2 regions of the Streptomyces sp. NBC_00237 genome follow, and region 2 is predicted to be linked to the other one. Evidence: riboswitches for the same ligand, from Rfam matches in the RefSeq annotation. Region 2 holds a riboswitch; the other holds the start of a gene.
What was found. A riboswitch is a leader RNA that binds a small molecule or an ion and turns the genes downstream of it on or off. The one in region 2 is predicted to bind cyclic di-AMP.
Positions count from the first base shown of each region.

Region 1 (7,424 bases), 1.1 Mb from region 2:
GATCCTGGCGGTCCTCGGGCTGCGGGTCGCCGACGACGAGATGACGACCGTGGTGGCCGTGACCGAGCTGGTCACCGTGCTGACCGTGTCCGTGCTCGCGATCCTGATCAACCGGGTCGTCCGGCGCAGTGGCCGCCAGCTCGCCTCGGTGCGGGTCATCGCGGAGGCGGCGCAGCGGGCCGTGGTGCCGACGCCGTCGGACCGGATCGGCGGCCTGGAGATCGCCGCGCGGTACGAGGCCGCCGAGGCCGACGCGTTCATCGGGGGCGACCTCTTCGCGGTGCAGGACACGCCGTACGGGGTCCGGCTGGTGGTCGGGGACGTACGGGGCAAGGGGCTTGAGGCCGTCGAGGCGGTGGCGGTGGTGGTCGGTGCGTTCCGGGAGGCGGCCGAGACGGAGGGCAGCCTGGAGGGCGTCGCGCAGCGGCTGGAGCGGGCGCTGGAGCGGGAGGGCACCCGGCGGGACGGGCTGGACGCGCTGGAGGGGTTCACGACGGCGGTGCTCGCGGAGATCCCGCGCGGCGAGGGCGTCGTACGGCTGGTGAACCGGGGGCATCCGGAGCCGCTGCTGTTGTACGCGGACGGCGAGCTGGACGTACTGGAGCCGGAGGAGTTCGCGCTGCCGCTGGGGATGGGGGACCTGGGGGACTGGCCGGACCGGGCGCGGGAGTTCACGTATCCGCCGGGGTCGACGCTGGTGTTCTACACCGACGGCCTCTCCGAGGCGCGGGACCAGGCGGGCGTCTTCTACGACCCGGCGGTGCGGCTGCGGCGCTCGCTCTTTCCCGGGCCCGAGGCCGTACTGGACGCGCTGACCAGTGATGTGCGCGTGCACACGGGCGGCAAGCAGACCGACGACATGGCGCTGCTCGCGGTGGGGCGGCCGGGGGTGGGGCAGCCGGGGCGGCGGCGGACGGTGGAGATCGTCAAGCGGCCGTAGGAGGAGGGCGGCGCGGCGGGGGATCACACCGGTGTGCACGGTCCGTCACGGGGTGTGCGCGACAGGGATCTCTTCACATAACAATTGACGATCTATCAGTTGTGGAGGGTTTGCGAGGGTGGGAAGGGTGGGGCGGAAGGGGTGGTTGGAGAGCCGTGCTTCCGCCCTGATTCGTTGTCATATCGCCCTGAATGTCATGGCCATGGGTGCGTGCGCAGCGTTAACGATCAAGAGGGACAGCTTGGAATTCCACTTGTGTGTCTATTAACGTTCGATAACGCAGTGCGGTCGTCCCAGCCGTCGTCAGAGGCGGCGCCGCGCGCGTGCGCCGAATTCCGTGAGGAAACCGGGGAACCACCATTTGGGGTGAATCGGGCTGAATTTGGCCCGTAGGAGACCTTCCTGCTCCGAACCCGTCAGCTAACCCGGTAGGCGAGAAGGAAGGAAAGGAGCGCGCCCCCGTGGCGTCCAACAGGTCTGCCTCCGCAGCCCCCGCTTTCTCGGCCCCTGGGTTCTCCTACCAGGCGTACGGCGTTCCGAACGACGACCACGAGGCGGGACCCGGCATCGGGGACACCGCCGTCCTGGCGCCGCAGGTCACGCATGCACCGCAGGATCCGCACTCACCCCAGGCGTCCCAGATCCCGCAGCAGCCTCGCGGAGGCTTCGAGGGCTTCGTGGAATTCGACGCTCCGGACGGCTCCGCGGCTCCCGCGGCCTCCGCCGAGGAGTGGAACCCCACCGCCGACACCCTCGCCCCCGTACGCGGCAAGCACCGGGTCGCCAAGCAGCGCGGCTCCCTCGCCCGCAGCTCCACGGTCCTGGGCGTCGGCGTCATCGCCGCCGTCGGTGCGGGCGGCATCGCCACGGCGCAGGACAAGCCCGCCGTGTCGATATCGCTGCCGGACCAGATCACCGAGTCCCTCGACTCGCTCGCCGACTCGCTGCCGGACGCCACGTCCCTGCCGGGCGTGGGCGCGCTGGTCGGGGATGCGGACACGGACGCCGATGACGATGACACAGCGGACGCGGGCGTCGCCGTCGCCGCGGCTCCGGCCGCCGCCACTCACGCCTCTGCCGGGGGCCAGTCCACCGGCGCCGGTGAGAGCCTGCGCGCCCGCATCCTCCAGCAGGCCGACCAGCAGCGCGCCGCCGCCGACGAGGCCGTCCGGCAGGAGGCCCGCGAGCAGGCCGTGAAGGACGCCGCCGCCGAGGCGAAGAAGGCCCAGAAGGCGGCCGACGCCAAGGCGGAGCAGGCCGAGAAGGAGCAGGCGGCGAAGGAGGCCAGGGAGAAGGCCGCAGCCGAGGCCAAGGCGGAGGCCGAGCGTCTCGCCAAGCTCGCCGCCAGCTTCTCGCTGCCCGTCTCCTCGTACACCCTCACCGCCACCTACGGGCAGGCCGGTTCGATGTGGTCCTCCGGGCAGCACACCGGCCTCGACTTCGCGGGCCAGGCGGGCACCCCGCTCAAGGCCGTGCACGGCGCGACCGTCAAGTCGGCGGGCTGGTCGGGGCCGTACGGCTACCGGATCGTGCTGGAACTCCAGGATGGCACCGAGGTCTGGTACGCCCACCTCTCGCAGATGAACGTCTCGGCGGGCCAGCAGGTCACCACGGGCCAGGTCATCGGCAACATGGGCGCCACCGGCAACGTCTCCGGCGTGCACCTGCACCTTGAGGTGCACACGCCCGGCGGCGACGGCATCGACCCGGCGGCCTGGCTGCGCGGCAAGGGCCTGACCGTCTGAGCCGTCCCACCCGTCGGGCCACCCATCCGTGGCTCGTGCACGGAATAGGCCCGGCGGGCGCGGGGGTTGTCGTACGACATGACTTCCTCCCCTCTTCGCCCGCTGGGCAACTCCGGTCTCGACGTGTTCCCGCTCGCCCTCGGCGGCAACGTCTTCGGCTGGACCGCCGACCGTGACCAGTCCTTCGCCGTCCTCGACGCGTACACCGCCGGCGGCGGCAACTTCATCGACACCGCCGACGTCTACTCGGCCTGGGCGCCGGGCAACGAGGGTGGCGAGTCCGAGCGCCTCCTCGGCGAGTGGCTGGCCGCCCGGGGCAACCGGGACGACGTCGTCGTCGCCACGAAGGGCGGCGCGCACCCCTCGTACAAGGGCCTGAGCGCGGTCACCGTCAAGGCCGCCGCCGAGGAATCGTTGCGCCGCCTGGGCACCGACCACATCGACCTCTACTACACGCACTACGACGACCCGACCGTGCCCGTCGAGGAGATCGTCGCCGCTCTCGACCAGCTCGTACGGGACGGCAAGGTGCGCGCGGTGGCCGCCTCCAACATCGCGCCCGACCGGCTGCGGGAGTCGCTGGACTTCGCCGAGCGCGAGGGCCTCGCGAAGTACACGGCGCTCCAGCCGCACTACAACCTCGTCTCCCGCGACACGTACGAGGGCGAGCTCCAGGAGGTCGCCTCGCAGGCGGGCCTGGCGGCCGTCCCGTACTACGCGCTCGCGTCCGGCTTCCTGACCGGCAAGTACCGCGTCGACGGCGAGGCGGTGAACAGCGCCCGCGCCGAGAGCGCGGCCAAGCACCTGACCACCGAGCGCGGCCGTGCGGTCCTCGCCGCCCTGGACGAGGTGGCCGCCGCGCACGAGACCGAGGTCGCGTCCGTGGCCCTGGCCTGGCTGGCCTCCCGCCCGACCGTGGTCGCCCCGATCGCCAGCGCCCGCACGGTCGAGCAGCTCCCGGCGCTGCTCGCGGTGGCGGACCTCCAGCTGACGGACGCCGAGCTGAGCAGGCTGACGGTCGCCGCCGCCTGACCGGACGGCCTCAGTAGGTCTTGTACGGGTTGTAAGTGGCGGCGTAGGCCGGGTGGTACGGCGGCGGGAGCAGCCGTATTCGCCCGGTGACCTGCGCCGCGTACACCAGGGCGGGGCCCGCGATCCGCTTGCGCTCCCACAGGCGGTGGAGCAGTTCCCGTTCGCGGGCCTGGAAGGCGGCGGCCCGGTCGGGGGTCGCCGCTCCGCGCCTCGCCCGGTACCGCAGGAAGGCGAGCGAGGTCGCCGCCGCCTCGTACTCGGCGACGGCCTTCGCCGCGCCGGGGCCGTGCACCCGGGCCGCCTGCCCCTGGGCGATCGAGCGGGCCCGCATCGAGGACAGGGCGAGAGGTTCGGCCGGGTCCAGCCAGCCCGCGACGGCGTACGCGGGCAGCTCCGCGCCCAGCAGCCGCAGCTCGCGCTGCCGCGTCCAGATCGCCAGCCAGGTCAGGAACGCGAAGACCGGCACCATGAAGAGCCCGTACACGGCGTAGAAGGCGAGCGGGCCGAACGACGCCGAGCCGTTCCACAGCGCGTGCATGCCCATGGCGAGCAGCAGGCCCGTCAGCGGGAGCAGGAAGCGCCGGACCCGCACCCAGGTCCTGCCGCGCATCCGGCGGGCCGGGGCGAGCGCCACCAGACCGAAGCCGATGCCGGTGAGCACGGTGAAGAGGGGATGCGCGAACGGCGACATGATCACGCGGACGAAGAAGGTCCCGGCCGTCACCGACCCGAGCCCCGAGAAGCCGAACTCCTGGTCCTCGCCGAAGGCGTTGCCCAGATAGAGGATGTTCTCGGTGAAGGCGAAACCGGTCGCGGTGAAGCCCGCGAAGACCACGCCGTCGACGATTCCGGTGAAGTGCCGTCTGCGGAAGAGGAAGACCAGCAGGATCGCCGCCGCCTTCGCGCTCTCCTCGACGACCGGGGCCACCACCGTCGCGCCCAGCGTGTCCGCACTGGCGGGATCGGCCGTGGCCACGGCTATCCAGCGCACGGCGAAGCTGTTCGCGGTGATGGCGACGAGGGCCGCCGCGCAGGAGCCCCAGGTGAAGGCGAAGACCAGGTTCCGCCAGGGGCCCGGCTCGACCCGGTCCAGCCAGCGGAACGCCAGCAGGAGCAGCGGCACCGGGAAGACGGCCAGGCCGAGCCCGACGAGGAAGCCCCGGGTGCCGGTCTGTTCCCGTACGAGAGCGAGCAGGATCAGGCCCGACAGGGCGAGCAGCAGGATCAGCGCGGTGGCACGGACCGCCCGGTTGCGCCAGAAGGCGCGGTGTCGCAGACCGCGGAGGAAGCCCGGCCCGGTGGCAGGCGCTGCGGCAGGCCCGGCTGCCGCGGGCTCCGGCGCGGGGGCCGGGGCCGCGGGCGGCGGGGGCGATGCGTACGTCTCGTACATCCAACGACCGTACCGACTGCCACTGACACTCGCGATCGTGTTCGGACAGTCGCCGAGGGGAAGCGGCGTGTCAGTGGCGCGTCGAGCGGGGCGTCCAGCGGGGCGTCGAGCTGTGCGTCAGCGGTGCGTCAACTCGTGTGCGGGACGCGCCGGAAGAGCAGGTCGTGGACGACGTGGCCCTTGTCCAGGCCCTGGCCCTCGAAGCGGGTGAGCGGGCGGAAGGCGGGCCGGGGCGCGTAGCCGCCGTCCTCCTGGGTGTTCTCGAAGTCCGGGTGCGCGGAGAGGACTTCGAGCATCTGCTCGGCGTAGTCCTCCCAGTCGGTCGCGCAGTGCAGTACGGCACCGGGGGCGAGGCGGGTCGCGGCGAGGGAGAGGAACTCCGGCTGGATCAGGCGGCGCTTGTGGTGGCGGGCCTTGGGCCAGGGGTCGGGGAAGTAGACCCGGAGGCCCGTCAGGGAGTCGGGGGAGAGCATCTCGCGGAGGAGGATGACCGCGTCGCCGTTGGCCACCCGGACGTTGGAGAGGTCGTTGCGCTCGGCGAGGCCGAGGAGGTTTCCCTGGCCGGGGGTGTGCACGTCGACGGCGAGGATGCCGGTCTTCGGGTCGTCGGCGGCCATCTGCGCGGTCGCCTCGCCCATCCCGAAGCCGATCTCCAGGACGACCGGGAGCCCGTCGAACATCTCGCCCAGGTCGATGACGCTCTGCCCGTCGATGTCGATGCCCCGGGTCGGCCACCACTTCTTGAGGGCCTCGCCCTGGCCGGTGGTGACCCGGCTGCGGCGCGGCTGGAAGCTGCGGATGCGGCGCTCGAAGTGCGATCCGGCGGGGTCGGGGGACGGGCCCGTCCCCTCGGGGAACATGCGCAGCGCCCTTGGACGCATCCGCTCGGCCCGCTCGTACGCGGCGGCGCGCTGGGCGGCGGCGGCCTGGGAGGGGCCGGGCGCTGCGGCGGCCTCGGCGTCGGCGGTCGGGTCGGGACCGGCTTCGGGGGCCTGCGGCTCGGGGCTCTGGGGCATCGTGGGCTTCTCGCTCTTCTGGGACACGGGCTCCTCAATCCTACGGAGCGGATGGCGAGGGGGCGTCCCGTGCTCGTCCGCGCCGTTGCGCGGTACGGGGGGCGCGTGCGGCGGGCCGCCCCTCACCGCTCCTGCGCCTCGACGCTGACGGGGCTGGAGTCACGGATGGGGGCTGCGCCCCTCGCCCCCTGCACGGCTTCGCCGCGCGTCCTCAAACGCCGGACGGGCTGAGAACCCCCAGTACCCCGAGAACGCGCCGTGCGACCTCCCGCCCGATCGGCAGCGAAGCGGTCGCCGCAGGCGAAGGCGCGTTCAGCACGTGCACCGTGCGCGGTGCCTCCCGTATCAGGAAGTCGTCCGCCAGCGTCCCGTCCCGCAGGACGGCCTGCGCCCGCACCCCTGCGGGCGACGGCGTCAGATCGGCCTCCGTGACAGCGGGGAGGAGCCGGCGCACCGCCTCCGTGAACGCCCGCTTCGACAGTGACCTGTGCAGCTCCCCGGCCCCGTACCGCCAGTGCCTGCGCGCTATCCGCCAGGACCCCGGCCAGGCCAGCGTCCCCGCCAGGTCCGCGGGGCGCACGGCTCCCCAGTCGTAGCCCTCGCGGGCCAGCGCGGGCACCGCGTTCGGTCCGACGTGCACTCCGCCCCCGACGCCCCGCGTCAGGTGCACCCCGAGGAAGGGGAAGGCGGGGTCCGGCACCGGATAGACCAGGCCCCGCACCAGCTCCGGCCGCGCCAGGTCGAAGTACTCGCCCCGGAACGGGACGATCCGCATGCCGGGGGAGTCGCCCGCCATCCGCGCCACCCGGTCGCAGTGCAGCCCCGCGCAGTTGACCAGGGCCTTCGCCCGGACCACCGTGCCGTCGGCGCACCGCACCGCGATCCCGGACGCGCGGCGCGCGATGACGCGGACCTCCGCCCCGTACCGCACCTCGGCCCCGGACGAGCGGGCCAGCTCCTCCGTCACCCGCCCGTAGTCGCACACGCCCGTCGAGCCGACGTGGATGGCCGCGAGACCGCGCACCTCGGGCTCGTACTCCTCGATCTGCGAGGGACCCAGTTCGCGCACCGGGATGCCGTTGAGCCGTCCCCGCTGCACGAGGGAGTGCAGCCGGGGGAGCTCCTCCCGCTCCGTGGCGACGATCAGCTTCCCCGTCACCTCGTGCGGAATCCCGTGCTCCGAACAGAACTTGATCATCTCGGCGGCCCCGCGCACCGCGTACCGCGCCTTGAGCGAGCCGGGGCGGTAGTAGATCCCGCTGTGGATCACCCCGCTGTTGCGCCCCGTCTGGTGCCGGGCG
Region 1 is NZ_JAPEMT010000001.1:13,802-21,225, reverse strand. Features, by position in the region: gene OG897_RS00070 (PP2C family protein-serine/threonine phosphatase) at 1-940, shown strand, start outside; cyclic di-AMP (ydaO/yuaA leader) riboswitch at 1,257-1,390, shown strand; gene OG897_RS00065 (M23 family metallopeptidase) at 1,618-2,685, shown strand; gene OG897_RS00060 (aldo/keto reductase) at 2,764-3,717, shown strand; gene OG897_RS00055 (PrsW family intramembrane metalloprotease) at 3,728-5,107, opposite strand; gene trmB (tRNA (guanosine(46)-N7)-methyltransferase TrmB) at 5,236-5,988, opposite strand; gene lhgO (L-2-hydroxyglutarate oxidase) at 6,335-7,424, opposite strand, start outside.
Region 1: it holds a riboswitch for cyclic di-AMP, as region 2 does, so the genes downstream of both, OG897_RS00065 (M23 family metallopeptidase) here and OG897_RS04695 (transglycosylase family protein) in region 2, are expected to answer to the same signal.

Region 2 (7,424 bases):
CCCACGAGGGCCTCGCCAAGTACGGCATCGAGGAGGCGTACGAACTCGTCGAGGCGATCGAGGCGGGCGACCGCACGGAACTCCGCGAGGAACTCGGCGACGTACTCCTCCAAGTCGTCTTCCACGCGCGCATCGCCGAGGACGCCACCGGAGAGGACGACGACGAACCCTTCTCCATCGACGACGTCGCCGCCACCCTCATCGACAAGCTCATCCACCGCCACCCGCACGTCTTCGGCGACGAGACCGCCGAGACCCCGGCCGACGTGAAGGCCACCTGGCTGCGCACCAAGGCCGTCGAGAAGCAGCGCTCCTCGGTGACGGAGGGCATCCCCCTTGCCCAGCCCGCCCTCGCCCTCGCCGCCAAACTCGCCTCCCGGGTGCGTTCCGGGGGCCTCGACGTCCCCCTCCCGCCGGACGACGGCGGCCTCGGCCACCAACTCCTCACGCTGGCCGCACGCGCGGAGGCCGAAGGGACGGACCCCGAAACCGCGCTGCGGGCGGCTGCCCGTGCGTACCGCGACGCGATCGTCGCCGTCGAAGAGGCGGGCGGGTTCAGCGAAGCGTGAAGCGTGTTCAGCGAGGCGTGAAGGTGACCGGCAGTGTGCGGAGGCCGCGCATGATCAGTCCACCGCGCCAGCGCAGTTCCTCGGGGGGTACCGCCAGTTCCAGGTCCGGCAGCCGACGTAGCAGCGTGGCGAGTGCGGTCTGCCCCTCCAGCCGGGCGAGGGGCGCACCCAGGCAGTAGTGGATGCCGTGGCCGTAGCCCAGGTGCGGGTTGTCCCTGCGGGAGAGGTCGAGGGTGTCCGGGGCGTCGAACTTCTCCGGGTCGCGATCGGCGGCGGCGAGCACGACGAGGACGGGATCACCGACGGCGATCGCGGCACCGCCGATTTCGAGAGGCTGCGTCGCGTACCGCCAGGTGGCCATCTCGACAGGGCCGTCGAAACGCAGAAGCTCCTCAACGCCTGTTTCCAGCAGCGCCGTTTCGCCACGGTCGAGGCTCTCCTGGAGGAGGCTCCTCTGCACGGGGTTTCTCATAAGAGCGAGCGCCCCATTGCCAATCAAATTCAAAGTTGTTTCAAAACCTGCAAAGAGCAACACGAAGCACATGGCCACTGCTTCGTCTTCGGTGAGGTGTTCGCCATGGTCACTGGCCCTGATCAAGCCGGAGATCAAGTCGTCTTCTGATCCGTCCGACCCGAGAGTTTCGCGTTTGCGGTGAATCAACTCGGCAAGGTAATTTCGAATCTTCTTCACCGACCGGGCGACGCCGCCTCGCGGGCCGCCGCCATGGCGAATCATCATTCCCGCCCAGTCGCGGAAATCTTCCTGGTCCTCGCGAGGTACGCCCAGGAGATCGCAGATTGCGTAAATGGGCAGCGGGAATGCGTATTCGTGAATGAGGTCGGCCTCACCCTTGGCCGCGAACTGATCCAGGAGTTCGTCGGCCAACTCCTGCACCCGGGGCGCGAACTCCGCGACCCGGCGCGGAGTGAACGCCTTGGAGACGAGGCGCCGGAGCCGGGTGTGGTCCGGGGGGTCGATGTTGAGCAGGTGCGTCATCAGATTGGCGCTGCGTTCGCCGGGGATACCGGTCTTGCTCTTGCCTGCTGCGCCCTCGGCATGGTGTACGGGGTTCTTGCTCAGTCGCTGATCGGCGAGCGCCTGCCGCGCATCGGAGTACCGGGTGACCAACCACGCCTCGACCCCGCTGGGCAGGGTGGTCCGGTGGACGGGGGAGTTTTCCCGCAACCAGGCGTACGAGGGATACGGGTCGGTGGCGAACTCCCAGGTGAAGAGTTCCGGCGTGGGGTGCGGCGTGTTCACGCCATGACGGTACCGGGCTCACTGACACGTGGCTTCGCCGGTACGACGGACGGAGCCCTTCTTTCCGCACCCCTGGGCATTCGGTGTCGAGTTCGATTGTGTCAGCGGTGTGCGATATGGCGAATCGCTTCTGCTCCTCGCACAGGGCGCTCTTTTTCATTCTCCCTGCTCCTGTACAGAGGCAGGGATACGCTCCCGAAAAACGGCACCGGCCCCACAGCGCTTGCAGCAGCGTGATGAGGCCGGAACCTTCCCGACGGTGAACCAACACCTCGGGGACGGAACAGTCCGGAAGGACTGAACATGCCCATTGTGGCACGCGCACGCCTTGGTGCCCCGGCGTCGAGCGAGACCATTCACGGCGGATACGTGGTCTACCGGAAGACGTATCGAAGCAGTGCCAAGAACCGCACCCGCCTCCAGGAGGACGGCACGCCCGTCCACGGCGCACCGGTCAAGATCGGCGTCCCACCCATCCTCGGCGCGGAGCGCGCCGGGCTTCTCTCGGAGGCACTCAAGAAGATCGGCTTTCAGAACGCACGGCTCAGTAACCGCGTCTATCCCCTCAGCGGGCGCATCAAAGGGGCTTGCGGTGATGTGTACACCGGGGCCGGCCGAGGTGCCGGTAGCCATGAGCGCGTGTACCGCTGCAAGGGAACCCTCAAGGGCGACGCCCCCTGCGGCGAGCCGAACTTCCATGCCGACGAGGTCGAGCAGGTCGTCCACGAGGAGTTGTGCGAGCTCATGACGGAGGAGGGAGCCGGTCTTCGGGCGCAGCCCGCGGAGCGGGACGACAGGCTCCCTGGCGACAAGGCCACGTACGAGCGACGCGTGGTCGAGTTCGGCGAGAAGGCCGCCGCGCAGGAAGATCTCATCAACAGGAAGGTGCCCGAGTACCTCAGGGCCGGTGTCGAACCCCTGATCCTCCAGGCAGCGGTGAAGCAGCTGCAGGGCGAACTGGAGGGTTTCCGCGAGCAGAAGAGTCATGCCGAGCACTAGCTGGAGACTTACGCGGCCCACGAGCGCCGGTCCCGCACCTTCGACGGCTTCGTCGGGAACGGAAGAGGAGGGCCTCGCCGCCATGTCGTTGGAGGAGCGCAAGGAGTTCTTCGACATGTTCGACATCGAGGTGCTCGTCGGCGTGAGGGAGAGGCAGCTCAAGCCCGGGGCCAAGTGTGAGGTCGCCGAATGGCACGGGGAGACCGGAACGCTGGTTCCCCCGGACCCGACGGACGCCGAGTGGCAGGCCGTGCTGGAAGTGCTGCGCCCGTACCTGTCGAAGAAGCACTTCACCAGCAAGTACGACATCCGTCAGCAGTTCTGCGGCATGCTGCACAGGCTCCGGTACGGCCTGGGCTGGAAAGACATGCCCCTCACCTGGGGAGTCGTCGACCCCATGCGTACACGTCAGTTGAAGTGGTGGCAGGCGGGGTTGTGGCCCGAGGTCATGAACACGCTGCAAGCGAGCACCCGGGGCGTTCCGGTACATCGGCGCCCGACGCTTCCTCCGCTCATCGTCACGGTGCGACGCCGCACCGGGGCGAGGGTGCTTGAAGTTGCCTGATGGGACGCTCCGTGCGCGGCCCGCAGGCGCGGCGGGGGGCGTGCGGACAGGGCCGGAGGGCAACAAATCTGACAGGCCATCAGCAATGTGACCTTTGCGTGATCTCCGCTGCATCGACTTGTGACGGGTGTTCGACTAGGGCTACGTTCACGGGCGACTCAGCTGTTTCGCCAGAAGCCGAGTCACCGTCAGCGAAAGGCAACCGCATGCGTTCCGGGAACGGTAAACACCGCCGCCCGCGTCAGGCTCCCGCAATCGTCGTCGCGGCAGGGGTCACCGGGTCCGCACTCGCGATTCCGCTCCTCGGTGCGACCAGCGCCGGTGCGGCCGAAGCAGGCACCTGGGACCGCGTCGCCGAGTGCGAGAGCGGCGGCATGTGGAGTGCCGACCTGGGCAACGGGTACTACGGCGGGCTCCAGTTCTCGCAGGAGAAGTGGGACCGGTACGGCGGCCGTGCGTACGCCCCGCGCGCCGACCTCGCCAGCCGTGCCCAGCAGATCGAGGTCGCCGAGAAGGCGTTCAAGGCCGAGGGCCCGCAGGCATGGCCGAGCTGTGCCGTCATATCCGGTCTGGCCCCGGGCGGCGGTTCCGGTTCCGGTTCCGCTTCGGGCCGGGGCGGGGTGGACGCCGCCGATCCCGGCTCGGACGCGGGCCTGGACGCGGGCGTCGATTCCCGTACGCCTCCCCAGCCCGGGTCGGGTTCCGTGAAGCCGGACGACCCCGACGTGCGGCCCACGCACGAGACCCCGGGCACCGATTCCGCCACGGACCCGAGCACGGCTCCCACCGAGGACCCGAGCACCGCTCCCACGACGGACCCGAGCACCGGTCCGGACGCGACCCCGAGCGCCGGTCAGAGTTCCGGTCCGGGAGCCGGCCCGAGCACGACGCCGAGCACCGGCCCGAGTGCGACGCCGAGCACCGGCCCGAGTACGACCCCCAGCACCGGCCCGAGTGCGACCCCGGACGCCGGAGCGGGCACCCCCTCCAACGGTCCGTGGGCCTTCCCCGGCGGCCCCTACGCCGCCCCGTGGGCCATCGCCGCCCCCAGCGGGCCCGCCGTCGCCCCGTGGGCCCCCGTCGAGCCCGCCCCCGGCTCCAGCGTCTCGCCCAGCACCGGTCCGACCGGTGAGCGGCCCGCCCCGGGCGCCACCGATTCCGGTACGCACGCCACTCCCGACGCCACCGCGACTCCCGGCACCGGGACCCCGGACACTCCCGACGCCTCCGCCTCTTCCGGTCCGGCCACTTCCGGCGGCGGCAAGCACCGAGGCACTCCCGCCCCCGAGAACTCCCTTCCGGCACCGGGCGATTCGCCCGCGTCCGGCAGTGAGCGCGAGGCGGGCGACGCGGCCGACGAGGGCGACCGCGAGGGCGGCAGGCACGCCTCGCGGGACGGCGGCGGCAAGGGCGAGGACAAGGGCGCGAGCGAGGGCCGAGGCACGGTCGAGGCGCCCGAGTCCGGCACGTACACCGTGCGGCCCGGTGACAGCCTCTGGCACATCGCGGACGAGACGAAGGTCCCCGGCGGCTGGTCCGCCCTCTACGAGGCGAACAGGGACTCCCTCGGCACCGATCCGGACCTCATCAAGCCTGGTCAGCACCTGGAGCTGAAGGACGGTCAGGTCGCCGAGAAGGCGGAGAAGGCCGAAAAGTAGGGGCAGTTAAGGGGGTTATGTCCACTTCTGCGCAAGTGAGACATGAGTCTCTTCGCTCCAACTGGCGTGTCCTCCCTGTGATCTCCCCCTGCGCCCCCTCTGACCTGCGTAAACAGGAGTGATGAGGGGGCAAGTAGGGGGCGGATGTCCCTGATGTGCCTCTTTGAACATCGGGGACTCCTGTGATTACGGTCGTCCTCGCTCGCCACCGGTGAGCACCGGAGCCCGCACGCCGAATCCTGCCGGCGGGCCTCGGCAGCAGTCGTCGCGAAAGCGCCGTAGGCAGGAGCGGGGGACCCAAGGTAAGTGCCGGGCCCGGACGTTGAGAGACGTGCGAGAACGGCTTGGGGTGAAGCCGCCGAAACGGAAGGCCGCAGCAGTGCGGCGGATCCGGACCGGTGGCCGGGCGAACTCACAGCCCGAACCCGACAGCTCACCTCGAAGGCGTCGGTGAGGGAATATCCATGTCGCTTTTCAGCAGCAAGGGCAAGCACCGCCGTCCGTCCAAGGCCACCCGTGTCGCCACCCTGGCGAGCGTCACCGGTGTCGCGGTCGCCGCTCCGCTGATCGGGGCCACCTCGGCCTCCGCCGCCTCCGTCGACACCTGGGACGCCGTCGCCCAGTGCGAGTCCGGCGGTAACTGGTCCATCAACACGGGCAACGGCTACTACGGCGGCCTCCAGTTCACGAACTCCTCGTGGGCCGCCGCCGGTGGCACCCAGTACGCCCCGCGTGCCGACCAGGCCACCAAGGGCCAGCAGATAGCCACCGCCGAGCGCCTGCTCAAGATCCAGGGCCCCGGCGCCTGGGCCTGTGCCGGTGCGGGCAACCTGAGCAACGACGGCGTGGACCCGGGCGTCAGCACCGGTTCCGGTTCGGGCTCGCAGAAGTCCGCCCCGAAGGCTCCGAAGGCCCAGAAGACCGAGAAGAAGCGCCAGGCCCCGGCCGCGTCCCGCAGCGAGACCCGCTCGGTGCCCAAGGTCGAGTCCAAGGCCGGCGGCCCGATCAAGAAGGGCGACGGCGAGTACCAGGTCAAGGCCGGCGACACCCTCTCGATGATCGCCGCGTCCCACCACGTCAAGGGCGGCTGGCAGCACATCGCGGACCTGAATGAGGACGTCGTCTCCGACGCCGACCTCATCTTCCCGGGTCAGCAGCTCCACCTTCGCTGACCCAGCGGGGACCGACGGCCCACCCCCGTCCGTCCCCGCCCCGCGGGAACCCCGGCGGCCCACCCCCGCCCGGTTCCCGCACCGCGGAGGCGGCGGCTCACCCCCGCCGCCTCCGCACCCCGGCCCCGGCCGGGCGCGACTTCCCCCCGAACGCGCCCGGCCGGGGTCTTCTCCGTAACAAGGGCGTACGGCAGGGCTCACCCGTGCGCGACCGCACTCAGGCGTGCATACGGGCCGTACTCGGGGATGAACAGATCCGTAACGCACGGTGATGCCGACAGGGCCCTTCGTCCTGTATTACAGGCATTCGGGCATCTTTTCGTCCCAGCGTGCGGTCGATCGGCTGGCTGTTGCCCCGGAGCCGGTTAGGCTCTTGACGCAAGGCCGAAAGCGACCCTGCGCCGTGTGCCCCTTCAGGGGCCCGCCCCTTTGCGTCACATCCCATAAGGAGATGCTCGTGCCGTCCATCGACGTCGTCGTAGCCCGGGAAATCCTGGACTCCCGAGGCAACCCCACGGTCGAGGTCGAGGTCGGCCTCGACGACGGCAGCACGGGTCGTGCTGCTGTTCCGTCCGGTGCCTCCACCGGTGCCTTCGAAGCCATCGAGCTTCGTGACGGTGACCCCAACCGCTACATGGGCAAGGGTGTCGAGAAGGCCGTCCTCGCCGTCATCGAGCAGATCGGCCCGGAGCTCGTCGGCTACGACGCGACCGAGCAGCGCCTGATCGACCAGGCGATGTTCGACCTCGACGCCACCGAGAACAAGGGCTCGCTCGGCGCCAACGCCATCCTGGGCGTCTCCCTCGCCGTCGCGCACGCCGCCTCCGAGGCCAGCGACCTGCCGCTGTTCCGCTACCTCGGCGGTCCGAACGCGCACCTGCTGCCCGTCCCGATGATGAACATCCTCAACGGTGGGTCGCACGCCGACTCCAACGTCGACATCCAGGAGTTCATGATCGCCCCGATCGGCGCGGAGTCCTTCTCCGAGGCCCTCCGCTGGGGCGCCGAGGTCTACCACACCCTCAAGAAGGTGCTGAAGACCAAGGGCCTGTCCACCGGCCTGGGCGACGAGGGCGGCTTCGCCCCGAACCTGGAGTCCAACCGCGCCGCGCTCGACCTCATCGTCGAGGCCATCAAGCAGGCCGGTTACATCCCCGGCGAGCAGATCGCGCTCGCGCTCGACGTCGCCGCGTCCGAGTT
Region 2 is NZ_JAPEMT010000001.1:1,072,171-1,079,594, forward strand. Features, by position in the region: gene OG897_RS04670 (nucleoside triphosphate pyrophosphohydrolase) at 1-569, shown strand, start outside; gene OG897_RS04675 (cytochrome P450) at 577-1,830, opposite strand; gene OG897_RS04680 (zinc ribbon domain-containing protein) at 2,134-2,829, shown strand; gene OG897_RS04685 (transposase) at 2,912-3,394, shown strand; gene OG897_RS04690 (transglycosylase family protein) at 3,601-5,052, shown strand; cyclic di-AMP (ydaO/yuaA leader) riboswitch at 5,317-5,514, shown strand; gene OG897_RS04695 (transglycosylase family protein) at 5,517-6,224, shown strand; gene eno (phosphopyruvate hydratase) at 6,676-7,424, shown strand, end outside.